DNA from 4 places in the Polaromonas sp. P1_G1 genome. Region 1 is predicted to be linked to each of the others. Evidence: predicted binding sites of a transcription regulator. Region 1 holds the regulator's gene; each other region holds the start of a gene.
The links. Region 1 encodes sigma-54, which starts transcription at its own class of promoters, with help from an activator protein. Its sites were predicted from a motif close to TGGCANGNAANCTGCTTT; they were not measured.
Positions count from the first base shown of each region.

Region 2: glnA (type I glutamate--ammonia ligase) is a predicted target of sigma-54. The motif match lies at 1,017-1,034, and genes of this name have one in related genera.
Region 3: AC1D1Y_RS15855 (pilin) is a predicted target of sigma-54. The motif match lies at 883-900, and genes of this name have one in related genera.
Region 4: AC1D1Y_RS25440 (CmpA/NrtA family ABC transporter substrate-binding protein) is a predicted target of sigma-54. The motif match lies at 1,010-1,027, and genes of this name have one in related genera.

Region 1 is NZ_JBFUBU010000037.1:19,201-21,400, reverse strand. Features, by position in the region: gene lptB (LPS export ABC transporter ATP-binding protein) at 1-92, shown strand, start outside; gene AC1D1Y_RS18260 (RNA polymerase factor sigma-54) at 227-1,762, shown strand; gene AC1D1Y_RS18255 (THUMP domain-containing class I SAM-dependent RNA methyltransferase) at 1,904-2,200, shown strand, end outside.
Region 2 is NZ_JBFUBU010000007.1:86,174-88,373, reverse strand. Features, by position in the region: gene glnA (type I glutamate--ammonia ligase) at 1-965, opposite strand, end outside; gene AC1D1Y_RS04700 (competence/damage-inducible protein A) at 1,193-2,017, opposite strand; gene AC1D1Y_RS04695 (EI24 domain-containing protein) at 2,029-2,200, opposite strand, start outside.
Region 3 is NZ_JBFUBU010000029.1:7,191-9,390, forward strand. Features, by position in the region: gene AC1D1Y_RS15845 (tetratricopeptide repeat protein) at 1-308, opposite strand, end outside; gene AC1D1Y_RS15850 (hypothetical protein) at 449-748, shown strand; gene AC1D1Y_RS15855 (pilin) at 950-1,411, shown strand; gene AC1D1Y_RS15860 (tetratricopeptide repeat protein) at 1,437-2,200, shown strand, end outside.
Region 4 is NZ_JBFUBU010000086.1:3,411-5,610, reverse strand. Features, by position in the region: gene AC1D1Y_RS25445 (ANTAR domain-containing response regulator) at 188-820, shown strand; gene AC1D1Y_RS25440 (CmpA/NrtA family ABC transporter substrate-binding protein) at 1,196-2,200, shown strand, end outside.

The DNA.
Region 1 (2,200 bases):
ACGGCCACGTGCTGGCCCAGGGCACGCCCTCCGAGATCGTGAACAACGCCGATGTGCGACGCGTGTACCTCGGTGAACACTTCAAGATGTAGGATGACACTCCCCCTGTTGTCGCTCACTTCGTGTAGCTCCCTCCCCCCCGAGGGGGCGGCGCCTGCGGCCTGGCAAAGCCAGTTCCGCGGCCCCTGCTCGCACTTTTTCTGCGCTTCGATCAAAGCTCCTTGACATGAAGCAGGGCCTCTCGCTCCGCGTCTCGCAGCACCTTGCGCTGACGCCCCAGCTGCAGCAGTCGATACGGCTGCTGCAGCTGTCGACGCTCGAGCTGAGCCAGGAAGTCGAGCAGATGCTCGACGAAAACCCGTTTCTCGAGGTGGCGGAAGAGACCGCGGTGCGCGAGGAGTTCGGCCTGGAGCACCTCAACACGCCGGTCAGCCAGGACAGCCGCGAGTTTGAATCCGCGGCGGAGTCGCCGAGCGGCGGCACTGAGGACGCTGGCATTTCAGCCGCAGGCGAAGCCGAAGTCAGCGCCGAACCCAAGCTCGAGGAAAGCTGGGAAGGCGACGGCACGGTGGAGACCACGCCCGACGACAGCGAATGGGGCAGTGATGCGCCGGCCCGCAAGAACAACAATGACGAGGGCGACACCGAGGCCTCCGACCTGACGGGCGCCCACGAGTCGCTGCAAGACCATTTGCACCGCCAGTCGCTGGGCCTGCGCCTGTCCGAGGAAGACCGCGCGGCCCTGCATTTCCTGATCGAGTCGCTCAACGACGACGGCTACCTCGAAGACAGCCTGGCCTCGCTCGCGGCGGGCCTGGCCGGGGACGACCTGGAACAGGCTGAGGACCTCGAGCAGCGTTTTGCCATGGCGCTCAAGCTGCTGCACCACATGGAGCCGGCCGGCGTGGGCGCGCGCAACCTGGCCGAATGCCTGGGCCTGCAGCTGCTGGACTGCAAAGACTGCGAAGAGACCCGCGCCGCCATCGCCATGTGCAAGCAACCCATGGAACTGCTGGCCAAGCGCGACCTGAAGCGCCTGTCGCACCTGTGCGGATTCACCGAAGCCGCCGTCCGGGGTGCGATTGCCGTGATAGGCCGGCTCGACCCCAAACCCGGCCGCCGCTTCGTGAACGTGGAGCGCAACCTGATCGTGCCCGACGTCATCGTCGTGAAGTCGGGCCGGGGGTTCAAGGTCTCGCTCAACGGCGACGTAATGCCGCGCCTGCGCGTGCACGACATCTACGCCAACGCCCTCAAGCAGCACAAGGGCCAGGGCGGCCAGGCGCTGCAGCAGCGTCTGCAGGAGGCGCGCTGGTTCATCAAGAACATCCAGCAGCGGTTTGACACCATCCTGCGCGTGAGCASSGCCATCGTCGAGCGGCAGAAAAACTTCTTCACGCACGGCGAACTCGCCATGCGCCCGCTGGTGCTGCGCGAGATCGCCGACGAACTGGGCCTGCATGAGTCTACGATTTCGCGCGTGACCACCGCCAAGTACATGGGCACGCCCTTCGGCACTTTTGAGCTCAAATACTTCTTCGGCTCCGCGCTGGGCACCGAAACCGGCGGCAACGCTTCCAGCACCGCCGTGCGCGCGCTGATCAAGCAGTTCGTCTCCTCCGAGAGCCTGAAAAAGCCGCTCAGCGACAACCAGATTTCCGAAATGCTCAAGGAGCAGGGCATCGAATGCGCGCGCCGCACCGTGGCCAAGTACCGAGAGGCTTTGCGCATCGCGCCGGCTAATTTACGCAAATCACTGTAAATCCGATTCTCGGGCGCATGGCGGCGTTGCGCGGTGCTCGGAATCCTCATGCACCCAAGTGCATTCCGGTTCCTGCGCTCCGTGCGCCTTGCCCTGCATCCCGATAATCGAATTTCCAGCAGCCCTTTTGAAGAGTCCGACATGAACCAGCTCCAATTGTTTTTACCGTGCGCCGCCGGCGTCGAGGCCTTGCTGGCCACCGAGGTGCAGCGCGTCACCGGCATCCAGGGCAAGGCCTGGCGCGCCGGCGTGCAGTTGCAGGCTTCCTGGCGCGACGCGCTGCAGCTCAACCTGCACAGCCGCCTGGCCCAGCGCGTGCTGATCGAGTTGCAGCACAACCAGTACCGCAGTGAACAAGACCTTTACAACGCCGCCGCCAACGTGGCCTGGGAAATCTGGTTCACGCCCAAGCAGACCTTCAAGGTTGAGATCACCGCC
Region 2 (2,200 bases), on a different contig from region 1:
TAGCTGTTGGTGCCGGGGTTGGTGATGGCGTTCAGGGCACGTGCGTGCTTGATGATGCCGCCGATGTAGTACAGCGCGAAGTCGGACAGGCCTGCGTAGCCGTCGCCGGCGAACAGGTTTTTGCCATCTTTCCAGATGGACTGGTGAACGTGCATGCCGGAACCGTTGTCGCCGACGATGGGCTTGGGCATGAAGGTCGCGGTCTTGCCGTYGGCATTGGCCACGTTCTGCACCACGTACTTCAGGATCTGCGTCCAGTCGGCGCGCTGCACCAGCGTGCTGAACTTGGTGCCGATTTCATTCTGGCCGGCGCCGGCGACTTCGTGGTGGAACACTTCGACGGGAATGCCCAGCGATTCGAGGATCAGGGCCATCTCGGCGCGCATGTCCTGCGTGCTGTCGACGGGAGGAACGGGGAAGTAGCCGCCCTTGACGGTCGGGCGGTGGCCGCGGTTGCCGCCTTCGAGCTTGGCGCCCGAATTCCAGGGAGCTTCGTACTCTTCGATCTTGAAGAAGGTGCCCGACATGTCGGTGTTCCAACGCACGTCGTCAAAAATGAAGAATTCGGGTTCAGGACCGAAGTAAGCGGTGTCGCCCAGGCCGGAAGCCTTGAGGTAGGCTTCGGCGCGCTGCGCGATGGAACGCGGGTCGCGGTCATAGGCCTTGCCGTCAGCGGGCTCGAGCACGTCGCAGCTCATGAACAGCGTCGTTTCTTCAAAGAAAGGATCGATGTTGGCTGTTTTGGGGTCAGGCATCAGCTGCATGTCGGAGGCTTCAATGCCCTTCCAGCCGGCAACCGAAGAACCGTCGAAGGCGTGGCCCGACGTGAATTTGTCTTCGTCAAAGTGGGACACGGGCACGGTCACGTGCTGCTCTTTGCCCCGGGTGTCGGTGAAACGGAAGTCAACGAACTTGACTTCGTTTTCCTTGACCATTTTCATGACGTCTGCGACGGTCTTTGCCATCAAAATCTCCTGTGCTGGATGGGTGGTTGAAAATTATCTTCAGGCCTGTTGAATGCACTTTTTGTGCCAAAGCCGTTGGCTCTACGCTTTCCTGCCAAGCCTCGGATTGTGCCGTTATCTGGCCTCACTTCCAGCCTTGGCGAGGCTGAAAAGAGAAAAAACACCTTGCCGTAACGGTTGCACCATTTAAGTGCGTCACTCCAAATGCACCTTTTAAGTGCAAAAAATCAACGCACCAACTCGGGGCCGAACTTGAGGTCAAATTTGTGCAGGCCGGCGAGCATGGCGGGATAGGCCAGATTCACCGCCTCGGGCGCGCCTTTGACGCCCAGCTCAATATGGCGGCCGTATTCCGGGTGGTCCACGCTGGGCAGGCTGAAGACCTTGACGCCGGCATGCGCCGCTTCAATGGCGAGCATCAGCGGCGTGAGCATGGCTTCCATGGACCCAAAAATGATCACCGATTTTTCGGTGTAAGGCGACTTTTGGTGCAGATGGGCATAGTGCGTGTCGAGCGCCCATTCGATCATCGGCCAGGCCATGACGGGGAAACCGGGAACAAAGTGAACCGCCCCCAGCCCCGCCCGGCAGGTAAAGCCGGGAATCTTGTTGTAGGGGTTCGGGATGATCTCCGCGCCCACCGGGAACACCCCCATGTTGAGGCGGTGGATGTTGTCGTCGCGGTCGGGCTCATAGGGCGTGCCCTGCTCCTTGGCCACGTCCGCCATGCGTTCGAGGATCAGGGTTTTGGCCGTGGGGTGCAAGGCCAGTTCGACCCCCAGCGCCTTCGCCGCGCACTGGCGGGTGTGGTCGTCGGGTGTGGCACCTATGCCGCCACAGGAAAACACCACGTCGCCGTTGTCGCGCGCCGCCGAGAAGGCGCGCGCCAGCGTGGCGGTGATGCGCGCCGGGTCGTCGCCCACATAGTCGGCATACGCCAGCTGCAGGCCGCGCGCGCCCAGCAGTTCAATGGTTTTGGGCAGGTGTTTGTCGGCGCGTTTGCCCGAGAGGATTTCGTCGCCGACGATGATGAGGCCGAAGTGAGGATTCATGTTCAGGGAATTCAAGGCAGGTGTAAATCGGGCTTGCCGCCCATGGAGCCAAAGCTGGGCGCTGGTCCCGGCAGGGCCTCGGGGGCCAGTTCCGCCGCCATGGACGTGATCGCCTCTTGCGCGAGTGGGTCCGGAACGAGCGCATTGTTCTTCTTGCGAAGCTGCTCCAGTGCGGCCAGGGTG
Region 3 (2,200 bases), on a different contig from region 1:
ATGTTGAAATGCGCAGCGGCTGAATCCGGTTTGTGCTTGATGGCCTCCAGATAGGCGCCCAGTGCACTCTGAGTGTCGCCACGATCCAGCAGGATGTTGCCGCGGTTGAAATGGGCCCGCGCGAGCGTCGGCGCCAAGCCAATAGCTGATTCATAACAGCTTAAAGCTTCGTCCACTTGGCCTTGTTGTTCAAGCAGCATGCCTTTGTCCAGCCATTGCCCGGCATCCAGGGCGGAATCTGAAGCCGCGTCGCCGATGGATCTCGAGGAGGTGCTTGCGCGTTGCGCGAATCGATCAAAAAGGCCCATGGTTCGCTGACTCTGTAGGCCACTGGCGTTGGCCGGGATTGCGTGAATCAAGCGTCGGCTAGAGCGTCAGCGCTTGGTCTTTGGTGCGAAACGTTGCTGATTCTATAATCAGCGCACGAGCAACACTATCAGGGATCGATATGGCATTGGCTTGGTTTGACGCCGGCGAGGCAAAAAAATTCGGCGCGTCTCTTGCGCAGTTTTTCCTGGAAAAAATTCCCAAGGTAGCGGAAAAGAAGGACAAGGAATTTGCCCAGAAGGTCGATTACACCCTGGAAAAAATGGCGGTGCAGATTGTTCAATTCAAAGCACAGCATAAATTGAACACCTACAAGAAAGCCCAGCTTGGAAACGTTTTCAAGTGGGCGCTTCTCGATGCCGGCATTTCAGCAGACTACGCGGACGAGATGACGCGTTGGGTGATTCAGCGGGTTGGATAGAGGCTCGGAGCTGCCCATTTTGGCATGACAAAAGTGTCACGTCGAAAATTCAAGGTGACAAAATCTGCGTCAAAAACCCTGTTTTCCCAGCGATCTCCACGGCAGGAACAGGTGTTCAAGAGGGGGCCCGGTACTGGCATGAAAACTGCTGAGTTTTAGGGCCTTTTTGGTTTTTATTGCTTTTCATCTAAGGAGTTTTTCATGAAACGTTCCCTCCAGCAGGGTTTTACCCTGATCGAATTGATGATCGTTGTCGCGATCATCGGTATTCTGGCCGCCGTGGCTTTGCCTGCTTACCAGGACTACATGGTTCGCGCCAAAATGTCTGAAGTGATCCTGGCTGGTTCCTCTGGCCGTACGGCTGTCGCGGAAACCTACGCACAGAAGAACACCATGACGCTGACGGCGCTTTCGATGGGTGTGCAGAATCAAAGTTCGAAGTATGTGGCTTCCGTGACCTATAGCGGTGCAAGTGCCACCCAGGGTGACATCATCGTGACGACCACCAGCACCTCTGGCCTGCCTACCGGTGCTTCCGGCAAAACGGTGGTGCTGCGTGGCACGGTTACAGACACGAGTACCGGCCAGGTGAAGTGGAGCTGCGGTGGTGGCACCAGCCCTGTTGAAGCCAAGTACCTGCCAAGTTCTTGCAAAGACTTCTGATCGATTGAATTGTCAAAAAAGCCCCTTGGCCTTTCGCCAAGGGGCTTTTTTCTTTGCCTCTACGCTCTCCATTTTCATGCGAACTTCGCACATCATTGCGCTGGCTGCACTCGTCGTCAGTTCAGTTCTTGTGGCCGTTTATTGGCCAGGTTTGCAAGGAGGCTTCTTTTTCGATGACGGACCCAGCATCCTCTTTGCGCAAGGCGTGCGCCTGGAAAACCTTTCGCTGGAGTCGATTCATCAAGCGCTCCTGAGCGGCGGCGCGGGCCCTTCCGGGCGTCCGGTAGCCCAACTGAGTTTTGCGCTCAATTATTATTTCAGCGGCTTCAATCCGCTTGTGTTCAAGGCGACCAATCTTGCGATCCACCTGGCTTGTGGTTTCCTGGTGTTTTGCCTGGCGCACCGCATCCTGACCACCGCCACGTCCGTGGCGAAACAAAGTAACACGCTGATCGCATCCGGCGCGGTGGCTGCCTTGTGGCTGCTGCAGCCTATCCAGCTTCTTCCTGTTCTGCTCGTGGTGCAGCGCATGACGAGTTTGTCCGCTTTTTTTCTTCTCGCCGCCCTGCTGCTTCATATATGCGGACGGGAACGAGGTGGCCAGACCGGTGCCGCCTGGATCCTGTTGGCGTGGGCGATTTTCTGGCCGCTGTCTTTTCTCAGCAAGGAAACAGGCGTACTTTTGCCTCTGTTTGTGCTCGCCTGGGAGGTGACTCTGCGCAAAGCCTCCTTTGGCAGGCTGGATCGTTTTGCCCTTGGCTTTATTGCCTTGACCGGGCTTCTGCTGGC
Region 4 (2,200 bases), on a different contig from region 1:
CGGCCCCTACTGGTGAAATAAGCCCCTCATTGGTAAGCCCCTCATTGGTTGTGCCCACTGAACTCTTCAACCCAACATGAGCCGTGGAACCGGCTTTGCCGGGCCACAGGCGAGCGGCCCCCTCGGGGGGCAGGGAGCGACACGAAGTGCGCGACCGTGGGGGCACGTTTCTTGCACTTACGGCTCCATGACACCGTCCCAATCCCTGCGCCTTGTCATCATCGCCCCGGACCTGCTGGAGTCCGTGTCCGATGACGCCCATGCGCGGGAACTGGCCGAGCGCTCGCGCCAGCTGCGCATCGGCCTGCTGGAAAACGGTTACAACATCGTCGCGGTGCTCCCAGCCGACACCTTCCTGGATGAACGCCTGGCGCAGCTGCAGCCCGACATGATCATCGTGGACGCCGAAAGTGAAGCCCGCGACTCCCTGGAGCATGTGGTGATGGCGACGCGGGACGCCCGGCGGCCCATCGTACTGTTCACCAATGACAACGACACCAGCCACGTCAAGGACGCCGTCGCCGCCGGGGTGTCGGCCTATGTGGTGGCCGGCCTGTCCCCGGACCGCATCCGTCCCATCCTGGACGTGGCCATGGCGCGCTTTGAGCACGAGCAGGGCTTGCGCAAGGAACTGGCGCACGCCAAAACCGAGCTGCATGAGCGCAAGGTCATAGACCGGGCCAAGGGCATGCTGATGCAGCGCCAGGGACTCTCGGAGCAGGCCGCCTACGAAAAGCTGCGCAAGGCCGCCATGGACAAGGGCCTGCGGCTGGGTGACGTGGCCCAGCGCATGCTGGACGCCCTGGACCTGCTGGGCTGATTCGCTCGCCGGGCCGACCGACCACCCTCAATTGGTGCAGCGCACAAATCAGGTGCACCATCGGCATCCACATCGCGGCGCTTCGCCCATGTGAGGTTTTTTTCAGGGAGTGTGTGATTGCAAGCACAAGAAGACTTCCCTGGCATCTCCACTCTCAAGAACAACTCTTTTGGCAACGCTGGCCAACCCTGGCACAGCTTTTGCAATGCCCTAGGCACTGGTCAATGATGGCCATCCGGCACAGCACTTCAACGGCGAAGTGTGTGGTGCCCCAAGGAACAAAGGCGTTCGCACCCTGCATCACGTTTGACGTGGCTGCCCGGGTCGAGCGCCTTTTTTGTTTTGTCTTTTGCTTTTTTTACCTGGAGCCGACACATGACTGAACTGCTGAAATCTTCGCTGACACGCCGCACCGTGCTGCAGGCCGCGGCCGTGGGCGCCGTGGGCATCAACCCCGCCCTGCGCGCCGCCGTGTATGCACAGGGATCGGACGCGCCCGAGAAAAAGGAAGTCAAGATCGGCTTCATCCCCCTGACCGACTGCGCCTCGGTGGTGATGGCCTCGGTGCTGGGCATAGACCAGAAATACGGCGTCAAGATCATCCCGACCAAGGAAGCCAGCTGGGCCGGCGTGCGCGACAAGCTGGTCAACGGTGAACTGGACTTCGCCCATGTGCTTTACGGCCTGGTCTACGGCGTGCACATGGGCACGGCCGGCCCCAAGAAGGACATGGCCGTGCTGATGACACTCAACAACAACGGCCAGGCCATCACGCTGTCGAAGAAGCTCGCCGACAAGGGCGCTGTCGACGGCGCGGGCCTGGCCAAGCTCATGGCCAGCGACAAGCGCGAATACACCTTCGCCCAGACCTTTCCCACCGGCACGCACGCCATGTGGCTGTACTACTGGCTGGCCGCAAACGGCATCAACCCGATGAAGGACGCCAAGGTCATCACCGTGCCGCCGCCGCAGATGGTGGCCAATATGCGCGTGGGCAATATGGACGGCTTCTGCGTGGGCGAGCCCTGGGGCCACCGCGCCATCATCGACGGCATAGGCGTGACCGCCGTCACCACCCAGGACGTCTGGAAGGACCACCCTGAAAAAGTGCTGGGCACCACCGCCGACTTCGTCAAGAAATACCCCAACACCGCGCGCGCCGTCACCGCCGCCATCATCGAGGCCGGCAAATGGATTGACGCCAGCCTCTCCAACAAGAACAAGATGGCCGAAACCGTGGCCGACAAGAGCTACGTCAACACCAGCGTCGACGCCATCAACCAGCGCATCCTTGGCCGCTACCAGAACGGCATGGGCAAGACCTGGGACGACCCCAACTACATGAAGTTCTACAACGACGGCGCGGTGAGCTTCCCTTAC